Linked DNA regions of Pelobacter seleniigenes DSM 18267. The protein of the gene in region 1 binds, or shares a complex with, the protein of each later gene. Links are inferred from orthologs where the notes say so. Each region holds a gene or a part of one and is shown in the gene's direction. Other genes may lie near its edges.

Region 1 (5,846 bases):
GACCCTGGCCCGGCTCAACCTGGTCCAGTTGCACGGTGATGAAAGCGCACAGGATTGCATCATTGCACCGTTTCGGGTTATGAAGGCGCTGCGCGTCAGGGATGCCGCGTCATTGCAGGGGGCCGAAGATTATCCGGTCGCCGCGTTGTTGCTTGATGCCTGGAGTGACGATGCCTACGGCGGCACCGGTCACTCTTTTGACTGGGAACTGGTCCGGCGCCTCGGCTGCCGGCAACCGCTGGTGCTGGCCGGTGGTCTGAACCCGGCCAATGTCGCTGCGGCGATACAAACTGTCCGCCCTTACGCGGTTGATGTCTCCAGCGGAGTTGAGGAGTCCCCGGGGCGTAAAGATGTCCAGAAAATCAATGAATTCATACAGCAGGTGAGGAAAGCATGAGTTATCAGTACCCGGACCAACGCGGTCACTTCGGTCTCTATGGCGGGCGCTATGTCGCCGAAACCCTGATGCCGGCTCTTTTGGAACTGGAGCAGGCCTATGCCGGAGTGCGCCAGGACCCGGAATTTTATCGGGAATTCGAATACTATTTGAAGAATTATGTCGGCCGGCCCAGCCCCCTGTACTATGCCAAGCGGCTTAGTGAAGAACTGGGCGGCGCCAAAATTTATCTGAAGCGCGAGGACTTGAACCATACCGGCGCCCACAAGGTTAATAACACCGTCGGCCAGATTCTGCTTGCCCGGCGCATGGGCAAGAACAAGGTCATCGCCGAAACCGGGGCCGGACAGCATGGCGTTGCCACCGCCACCGTGGCCGCCCTGTTCGGCATGGAGTGCGAAATCTTCATGGGCAAGGAGGACATCCGTCGCCAGTCCCTCAATGTCTTCCGGATGAAGTTGCTCGGGGCCAAGGTGACTGAGGTCACCAGTGGCACCGCCACCCTCAAGGACGCCATGAACGACGCTCTGCGCCACTGGGTGACCCATGTCCGCGACACCTTCTATGTCATCGGGACCGTCGCCGGTCCTCATCCCTACCCGATGATGGTTCGTGACTTCCAGGCGGTTATCGGCAAGGAAGCCAAGCAGCAGCTGCAGGAAGCGGAAGGACGGCTGCCGGACGTTGCCGTGGCCTGTATCGGCGGCGGCTCCAACGCCATGGGGCTGTTTTATCCCTTCATTGAGGACAAAGGGGTCCACTTGCTCGGGGTTGAAGCGGCCGGATTCGGAGTCGAAACCGGCAAGCATGCGGCATCGATCTCGGCCGGGTTGCCCGGGGTGCTGCATGGCAACAAGACCTACCTGCTGCAGGACGATGACGGGCAGATCCAGCATGCCCACTCTATCTCCGCGGGGCTCGATTACCCGGGAGTGGGGCCGGAGCATGCGCTGCTGCACGATATTGAACGGGCCGAATATGTCTCGGTTACCGATCAGGAAGCCCTGGACGCATTTCAGAAACTGACCCGGGTCGAGGGGATTATCCCGGCCCTGGAGAGTGCACATGCCGTGGCCCAGGTCATGAAATTGGCCCCCACCCTGAGCAAGGAGCAGATCATTCTGGTCTGCCTGTCCGGGCGCGGGGATAAAGATATTCATACAGTCGCCGATGCGATGAAAGTGCAATTATAATGAAATTCAGTGAACTACAACTTCCCGAATCCGTGCAAAAAGGTGTCGTGGCGGCCGGATTCGAATCCCTGACCCCGGTGCAGCAGGAATCGATTCCCCTGGCCCTGAACGGTAAGGATGTCGCTGCCCAGGCCCAGACCGGCACCGGCAAAACCGCCGCCTTCCTGATCTCGCTGTTCTGCCGGCTGCTGAAAAGTGAAACCGGCACCGGCAGCAATCCGCGGGCGCTGGTCATGGCTCCGACCCGGGAGCTGGTGGTGCAGATCTGCGCCGATGCGGAGATCCTGGGACAGTTTACCGGCCTCAAGGTGCAGCCGATTTTCGGCGGCGTCGATTACGAAAAACAGCGTCAGGCGCTCCGCGACGGGGTCGATATCATCGTTGCCACCCCGGGTCGCCTGATCGACTATTACAAGCAGCACGTGTTCTCCCTGAAACAGGTCGAGGCCCTGGTCATTGACGAGGCCGACCGGATGTTCGATATGGGATTTATCAAGGACCTGCGGTACCTGTTGCGGAAACTGCCCCCCTTTGAAAGTCGGCAGACCATGCTGTTTTCCGCCACCCTCTCCACCCAGGTCATGGAATTGGCCTACGAATTCATGGACCTGGCGGAACGAGTCGAAATCGCTCCCAAGCAGGTCGCTGCAGACAATATCGATCAAATCCTCTATCACGTCGGCCGCCATGAAAAATTTGCCCTGCTGCTCGGTTTGCTGAAACAGGATCCGGATGTCGAACGGGTGATGCTGTTTGTCAATACCAAGGTCGAGGCGGAACGGCTGAATGCCCTGTTGCAGGCCAATGATATTGCCAGTGCAGTCCTTTCGGGAGACATCCCCCAGAAAAAGCGCATGCGGATTCTGGATCAGTTCAAGCTCGGCAGCCTGACTCATCTGGTGGCGACGGATGTTGCTTCCCGCGGGATTCATGTCGACAACGTCACCCATGTCATCAACTATGATCTGCCGCAGGACCGCGAAGACTACGTCCACCGTATCGGCCGGACCGCCAGGGCCGGAGCCAGCGGGAGGGCGATCAGCTTTGCCGATGAAGAGACCGTCTACGTCATCGAGGAAATCGAGGACTATCTCGGCTTCAGGATTCCCAGTACCATGCCGCTGGATGAGGACTTCTGTTTTGATTTCAAACGCGCCGCACCCCGGCGTAAGAAACCCTTACCGAGTGCCGGCGAGAAAAAAGCAACGCCTCGCAAGCGGCGGCCGCGGCGGCGCTCCAAAAAAGGAAAATCCGGCGGTGGAGCCGGGCAGGCCGGCGGCGGCGCGTCCGGAGACTCCGAAAAAAAGGAGAGTTAGAAAAGGATTGAAAAGAGCCTGTGGAATCGTTAAGCTGGCTCTTTTTGGCCTGTTCCGTCTGATCGGTTGTTGAGAAAATCCCGGAATGGAGTTTTCAACGGCTTGCTAACGACCCGTATGGGATTTAAAGACAAATTCATGTCACGAATAGATGATGTTTTCAAAAAATTGCAGGAGCGCGGGGATAAGGCCCTGATTCCCTTCATTACCGCCGGGGATCCGGACCTGCCAACCACCGCTGAACTGATCAAGGTGCTGGCTGATGCGGGCGCGGACCTGATTGAACTTGGCGTCCCGTTTTCCGACCCCATGGCTGATGGCCCCACCATTCAGGCGGCTTCCGAACGCGCGCTGGCGGGTGGTACGACCCTGGTGAAAATCCTCGAACTGGTCGCCGCGGTGCGCCGCGAAACCTCGATTCCGCTGGTGCTGATGGGCTATTACAATCCCGTTTTTCGTTATGGTGCCGAGCGCTTTGCGCAGGACGCCGCCCGTGCCGGAGTCGATGCTCTGCTACTGGTCGATCTGCCGCCGGAAGAAGTGGGCGAAATCAGTGCCGCGGTGCAAGCCGCCGGGTTGGCTCTGATCACCCTGCTGGCACCGACCACTCCGCGGGAGCGGATGCGGCAACTGGCTGCTGCCGCACAGGGGTATATTTATTATGTTTCCATGACCGGCGTAACCGGCGCGCAGAAAATTTCGCCAGCCGATATCCGCGCTGCCGTCGAAGAACTCAAAACCATGACCGCAGTGCCGGTGGGGGTCGGTTTCGGTATCACCACGGCGGAAGATGCTGCCAGCGTCGGCGAATTTGCCGATGGTGTTGTGGTTGGCAGCGCACTGGTTAGAATTATAGAGACCTATGCCCAGAGTACGGAACTGTTACCACGTGTTGCGGAATTTACTTCAAATTTAAAACAGGGGCTGGTGAACAGGACCGCCTGACTCGAATCGGTCGGTGACCCGGCGACGCTGCTCACCTGAGACAGAATCAGGTGAAACAAAAAGGATGCTCCATGGTCTGGTTTCGTAAAAAAAATGCTGTAACCACATCGGTTGAAAAAAAGAATGTCCATGTTCCCGAAGGGGTCTGGACCAAATGTAAAAACTGTCAGGAAATTATTTACGCCAGGGAAATTGAGCGGAACCTGAACGTCTGTCCCAAATGTGACTACCATTTCCGGATCGGTGCCAGAGAACGGATCAGCCTGGTCATCGATGAAGGGACTTTTGTCGAAATGGACGCGAACATGCGCTCCGTCGATTTCCTCGAATTCAAGGATTCCAAGCGCTACAAGGAACGGATCAAGGCCGCCCTGAAAAAAGCGGGCGACGGCGATGCCGTCATTTGCGGGGAAGGGCTGCTTGATGGGTTGCCGGTTGTGGTCGCGGTCTTCGACTTCTCCTTTATGGGGGGCAGTATGGGCTCGGTGGTCGGGGAAAAAATTACCCGTGCCATTGAAAAAGGCCTGGAAACCAATGCGCCGGTGCTGGTGTTCTCCTCGTCCGGAGGAGCACGCATGCAGGAAAGCATTCTGTCGCTGATGCAGATGGCCAAGACCAGTGCGGCCCTGGCCAAACTGAAAGCGGCCGGAGTTCCCTTTATTTCGGTGCTGACCGATCCGACCACCGGCGGTGTTACGGCAAGTTTCGCCATGCTCGGGGATCTCAACATCGCCGAGCCCCGGGCGTTGATCGGCTTTGCCGGGCCCCGTGTTATTGAACAGACCATCCGCCAGCAGCTGCCGGAAGGCTTTCAGCGTTCGGAATATCTGCTCGAACATGGCATGATCGATATGATTGTCCCACGCAAGGAGATGAAAGCGCGCCTGTCCGGGATTCTGCGCATTTTCACCAAAAACTGATCGTGATGTCTGACCGTTACCGGGAAAGCCTCGATTACCTGTATGGGCTGCAGCTATTCGGGATCAAGTTAGGTCTCGACAATATCCGTAAGCTGCTGACGCGGCTCGGTGAACCCCAGCAGGCAATGCGGATCATTCACATTGCCGGAACCAACGGTAAAGGTTCGACCTCCGCCGCGCTGGCGAGTATTTTTCAGCAGGCCGGAATTTCCGCCGGCCTCTATACCTCACCCCACCTGCACCATTTTACCGAACGGATCCGGATTGATACCCGGCAGATCGACGCGGCGGAAGCGGTCGCGCTGATCGACGAACTGCGCCCTCATGCTCAGGATTTGGGGATTACTTTCTTCGAATTCACCACAGCTATGGCGTTGCTCAGTTTTCAGCGTCATCAGACCCCCTGGGCGATCCTCGAGACCGGGATGGGTGGCCGGCTTGACGCCACCAATGTGGTGAACCCGGAGCTGTGTGTCATCACCCCGATCGCCCTGGACCACGCCGGCTACCTGGGGCCGGACCTGCAATCCATCGCTGCCGAGAAAGCGGGAATTTTTAAAGCTGGTGTGCCGGTGCTCTGCGCTCCGCAGGAAGCGGCCGTCGAAGAACTGCTACGGCAGCGGGCCGCGGTCCTCGGCTGCCCGTTTTTCATGCTCGGTCAGGATTATCAGGTCACTGTTGCAGACGATTCGAGCCTGACCCTGGTGGGGCCCGGGCTGGAGCTCCGCGAGGTCAGGCCGCGTCTGCCCGGAATTCATCAGTTTAATAACCTGGCCCTGGCCGCTGCGGCTGTTGCTTTGCTCGCCGACCAGCTCGGCAAGCTTGCCGCTTCGACCCTGCGGGCCGGGCTGGAACACGTCTGCTGGCCCGGACGACTGGAGTGGCTGGCCGAGCGGATTCTCCTTGACGGTGCGCATAATCAGGCCGGGGTTGAAGTGTTGACCGCTTATTTGCAGCAACAGCAGCTGCGCGGACTGCATCTGGTGTTCGGTTGCAAGGCCGATAAACAGGCGGAGCAGATGCTGGCCCGGTTGTTGCCTTTTGTCGCGCGGATTTATCTGACCCGGCCGCCTGA
Region 2 (4,441 bases), on another replicon or contig:
GTGGAGTTCGAATCGAAGATACTGTTGTGGTCACTGCCAACGGATATCAATCATTGACTTCTATTGCTAAACACTACAGCGTACTGAACGCTGAGTAGGGATATTGAAAGTGAGAATCAATTATTAATTTCAGAATCCCACGTTTTGATTTGTTAACCCTTATACTTAGTTACGATTTGAAAAATTTTTCAGGAGGAAAAAATGGAACTGAAAGATCTTAAAGGCTTAATAAAACTGATTACCGAGACCGATATTACTGAGTTTGATCTTGAGAATGACGAAGAAAAAATTCACATCAAACGGGGCTCCGAAAAAGAGATTATTCAAATGACGGCACCAGCTGCTGTTGTTCAACCCGCTCCCGTTGTTGCGGCCAGTGCTCCTGCCGCGGTTGCTCCAACGACTGTTGATTCAGCTCCCCAACAAAGCAAATATGATGCAATCCCTTCGCCGATTGTCGGGTCTTTTTATCGTAAACCGTCTCCGGACGCAGAACCCTTTTGTAAAGTCGGGGACATCGTTGATGCCGGGCAGGTGCTTTGCTTGGTCGAAGCCATGAAATTGTTCAACGAAATTGAGGCTGAATTTAAATGTAAAATTATTGAGGTTGTTAAGGAAGACGGCGCTCCGGTGGAATATGGCGAAACTTTATTCCTGGTTGAAAAGCTTTGAGGTGAAGCCTCAGCAGCTTCGCTGGTTTGTTGAACAAAGTTTAGATCTTAAAAGATTACTTCCATTGGGAGTTTAAGGACCATGTTTCATAAAATACTGATCGCTAATCGTGGTGAAATCGCACTGCGAGTTATTCGTGCCTGTAAGGAAATGGGAATTAAAACGGTGGCTGTCCATTCCGTCGCCGACTACGAAGCGCTTCACGTTAGTTTGGCTGATGAGAGTATTTGTATTGGGCCGACACCGAGTGCTGACAGTTATCTCAACATGAAAGCGATTATCAGTGCTGCTGAAATTGCCGATGCAGACGCGATTCATCCGGGCTATGGTTTTCTTTCTGAAAATGCAGAATTCGCTGAGATTTGTGAGCAGTGCGGGATTACTTTTATCGGACCTACTGCGGATAATATGCGCCGAATGGGCGACAAGATTACGGCTCGTCAAACAGTCACTGAAGCCGGAGTCCCGATTTTGCCCGGGACTAATGAAAGCATTGAAACCATAGAAGAAGCTCAAAAAATTGCTGAAGAAATCGGTTATCCTGTGATCATAAAAGCCTCGGCTGGCGGCGGCGGACGCGGGATGAAAATCGTCCATTCGCCTGCGTCTCTGGCAAATGCTCTTGCCACTGCGAGAACGGAAGCCCAGTCGGGGTTCGGTCGAGCCGACGTTTATATCGAAAAATTCTGCGAGCATCCAAGACACGTCGAAATTCAGATTCTTGGCGACAAGCACGGCAATGTCATTCATCTGGGGGAACGTGATTGCTCCATTCAGCGGCGGCATCAGAAACTGATTGAAGAAGCGCCGTGCCCGGTCATTACTCAGGAACAGCGCGAGCGGATGGGGGCCTGCGCCGTTGCTGCTGCCAAGGCGGTCAACTACAGCAGTGCCGGGACGGTTGAATATCTGCTCGATTCTGACGGCAGTTTTTATTTCATGGAGATGAACACCCGGGTGCAGGTTGAGCATCCGGTGACCGAAATGATTACCGGCGTTGATATCATTAAAGAGCAGATTCGCTCGGCCGCTGGAATTCCCCTGCGCTATCGTCAGGAAGATATCAAAATCACCGGGCATGCCATTGAATGCAGGATTAATGCAGAAGATCCGGTTAAATTTACTCCCTTCCCGGGTAAAATAACGGGTTACCATACCCCGGGAGGCATGGGTGTCCGGGTCGAAAGTGCAATGTACGATCAATATACCGTACTGCCACACTATGACTCCATGATCGGTAAATTAATTGTCCATGCTGAAACGCGTGATGAAGCGATTCGCAGGATGTCCTGTGCCTTGGACGAGTACATTATCGAAGGGATTAAGACGACCATTCCTTTTCATCAGAAAATGATGAATAACAAGGATTTTATCGATGGTCACTTTGATACCAATTTTCTTGAGCGCGTCAAAGTTTAAGGTCATCCTGTTAAGTTGCTGAGGAGAACGGGTAGGGGATATACCGTTCTCCTCAGTGTTTTATCTAACTTGACAGATGATTCTCAACGATTCTGCAGGAATTGCCTGACCGATTTCTATGAATGATACTTCGGAACTAACCCTGGGATATATCTCCTACCTGAACTGTGTTCCTTTTTTTTATGGATTGAAGGATTGTGGTTTCAAAGGCCGGCTGGTGCCGGGGGTTCCCTCAGAACTTAACCGTATGCTGCAAACTGGCGAGTTGGACATCAGCCCTTCTTCATCGTTTGAATATGCTTTGAACTTTGAAGACTACCTGCTGCTGCCCAATTTCTCCATTTCCTCCTTTGGCCCCGTCGGGAGTGTTTTTCTTTTCAGCCCTTGTCCCCCTGAGCAGTTGTCTGGGAGGACCATTGCCATCACCGGAGAATCAGCCACTTCAATTAATCTGCTGAGGGTTTTGTTGCTGGAATATTACGACCTCCAACAGGTTGACGATTATGTTCCCGTTGAGGATGTCGAAACCGCAATCAGACAAGGTCGCCCTGGGTTGTTGATTGGTGATCGCGCCATGAAACAGGCAAAAAATCTTCCTGCCGGTGTTTTAAGTTATGATCTGGGGGATCTTTGGTACAAGAAGACCGGCTTGCCCTTTGTGTTTGCCCTCTGGATATTGCGGCGGAGCAGTGCCCGGGAAAAAGCATGTTGTTTTACAGCATTGATCAGGCAGCTCGAAACCTCATTAGAACAAGCCTTGAACGATTTGCCTGGGCTGGCCAGAAATATCGGCGGTGAACACTCTGTTGCAGAATATGTTAGCTATTGGCAGGGGATGGATTTTTTCCTGACCTCCAACCACCTGGCTGGTTTATCTCTTTATTTTTCCCTCTGTCACAAACATAACCTACTCGCCAAGCCCCCTGGAATCTCCTTTTTTTCTCCTTCCTGAAAAAATTTACATTAAAATAATCTATTTGTTTTGGATATTATAATTTTTCCTGCTATAAGTATAAAAATTTGTAGATTTGTAAATCTTTATTTATTAGAATGTGTAAAAAAATAATGGGAAATGTAAACCGAAGGGAGGGTTTTTGTGGCTAAAGTCATCAAACTGGTTATCTTTTTATTTGTCCTTGTCCTCAGTGGTTGTGGAACCCAGGGTAGTTCAGACTCAAGTCCGTCTGACACCCCCACTGATCCTGGCACAACGGAGCCATCGGTAGTTAGTGCAATTATAATTTCAACCGACTCTTCTACGATCGGGACTGGAGAGAAAGCTTCGATTGCTGTGAGGCTTTTGGATAGTAGTGGTGAGGTTGTTACTGGTTCCAAGTCTGTTGTGTTTTCATTGGATAATCCGACTCTTGCTTCAATTCCTTCCCCGGCCACGACATCCAGTGGGCTTTTGACCCGGACTTTGACTGCGGGCAGTACCGAAGGGACAGTCAAGGTGACGGCTTCGGTAGATAGTGCCTCCGCTTCAGTTACTATTCAGATTTCTGACCAATTAACGGCGGCATCAATATCTTTAGCTGCGTCGCCAAGTTCTATTACAGTGGGTGGCACATCGGTTGTAAGCGCTACCGTTCTTGATGGTAATGGCGATCCCATGGTTGATGGGACCACGGTTAATTTTTCTGTAAACAATTCCAGCCTTGGTAGCATTGTTCCTTCCGCAGATATTTCCGGTGGAGAGGGTGTGGCCCAGGCTACATTCTCAGCTGGGACAAGTACTGCGGGAACGGCAATAATTACTGCTTCATCCGGTGTTGTCTCAGGACAGGCGGCAATCTCTGTTGCCGGTGCTGCGGCAGGGAGTATTGAGTTTGTCTCTGCTGAGCCTCAGGTTGTGGTTATTAAAGGGTCTGGGGGCACCGAGACTTCAACGATTACCTTCCATGTCAAGGACTCCAACGGGAACCTTGTAGCTAGCAGCGAAAATGTTTTGCTTGAACTATCTGGACCCAATGGCGGTGAATACATTGGCCCGGTTTCTGGTGTCACGTCCCTTGAAGTTGGCACTGAAAGTGGAGTTGTTACAACGACATTGCACAGCGGTACAATTCCTGGGACTGTAACGATTACGGCTACGGTAGAAGGTTCCTCTTTGAAAACATCAAGTGGGGTTATTGCTATCGGTGGTGGCGTTCCTTCAGAAGGACATTTCTCATTATCGACTTCAACACTCAATCTCGAAGGCCTGAACTATGATGGCGTGACAGCAGATATTGATGTCCGACTTGCTGATCGTTACGGCAATTATAATGTTTTAGAAGGAACTTCAGTATCTTTTTACAGCGAGTGTGGTGCCATTGATCGAGCAGTTAATCTTGATGCCGAAGGGCAA

What was found. Proteins that work in one complex are often made in the same cells at the same time.
Region 2: the proteins of accD (region 1) and accC are in contact, whole or in part, in a solved structure (PDB 8UXZ), measured with the Escherichia coli proteins. The link is inferred for Pelobacter seleniigenes DSM 18267 from one-to-one orthologs.

What each region holds. Positions count from the first base shown.
Region 1 is NZ_JOMG01000002.1:247,161-253,006, reverse strand. The notes cover bases 3,038-5,846. They hold accD (acetyl-CoA carboxylase, carboxyltransferase subunit beta), read left to right. Parts: upstream 3,038-3,922; coding sequence 3,923-4,771; downstream 4,772-5,846. Other genes in these bases: N909_RS0103765 (bifunctional folylpolyglutamate synthase/dihydrofolate synthase), read left to right, coding at 4,777-5,846; trpA (tryptophan synthase subunit alpha), read left to right, coding at 3,045-3,851. In the rest of the region: N909_RS0103790 (phosphoribosylanthranilate isomerase), read left to right, coding at 1-397; trpB (tryptophan synthase subunit beta), read left to right, coding at 394-1,590; N909_RS0103780 (DEAD/DEAH box helicase), read left to right, coding at 1,590-2,906.
Region 2 is NZ_JOMG01000005.1:19,883-24,323, forward strand. Bases 1-2,922 are described here. They hold accC (acetyl-CoA carboxylase biotin carboxylase subunit), read left to right. Parts: upstream 1-753; coding sequence 754-2,091; downstream 2,092-2,922. Other genes in these bases: N909_RS0121370 (aminopeptidase P family protein), read left to right, coding at 1-98; accB (acetyl-CoA carboxylase biotin carboxyl carrier protein), read left to right, coding at 202-672; N909_RS0121385 (menaquinone biosynthetic enzyme MqnA/MqnD family protein), read left to right, coding at 2,210-2,922. Outside these bases: more of N909_RS0121385, read left to right, coding at 2,923-3,043; N909_RS0121390 (hypothetical protein), read left to right, coding at 3,188-4,441. UniProt on the Escherichia coli protein: This protein is a component of the acetyl coenzyme A carboxylase complex; first, biotin carboxylase catalyzes the carboxylation of the carrier protein and then the transcarboxylase transfers the carboxyl group to form malonyl-CoA.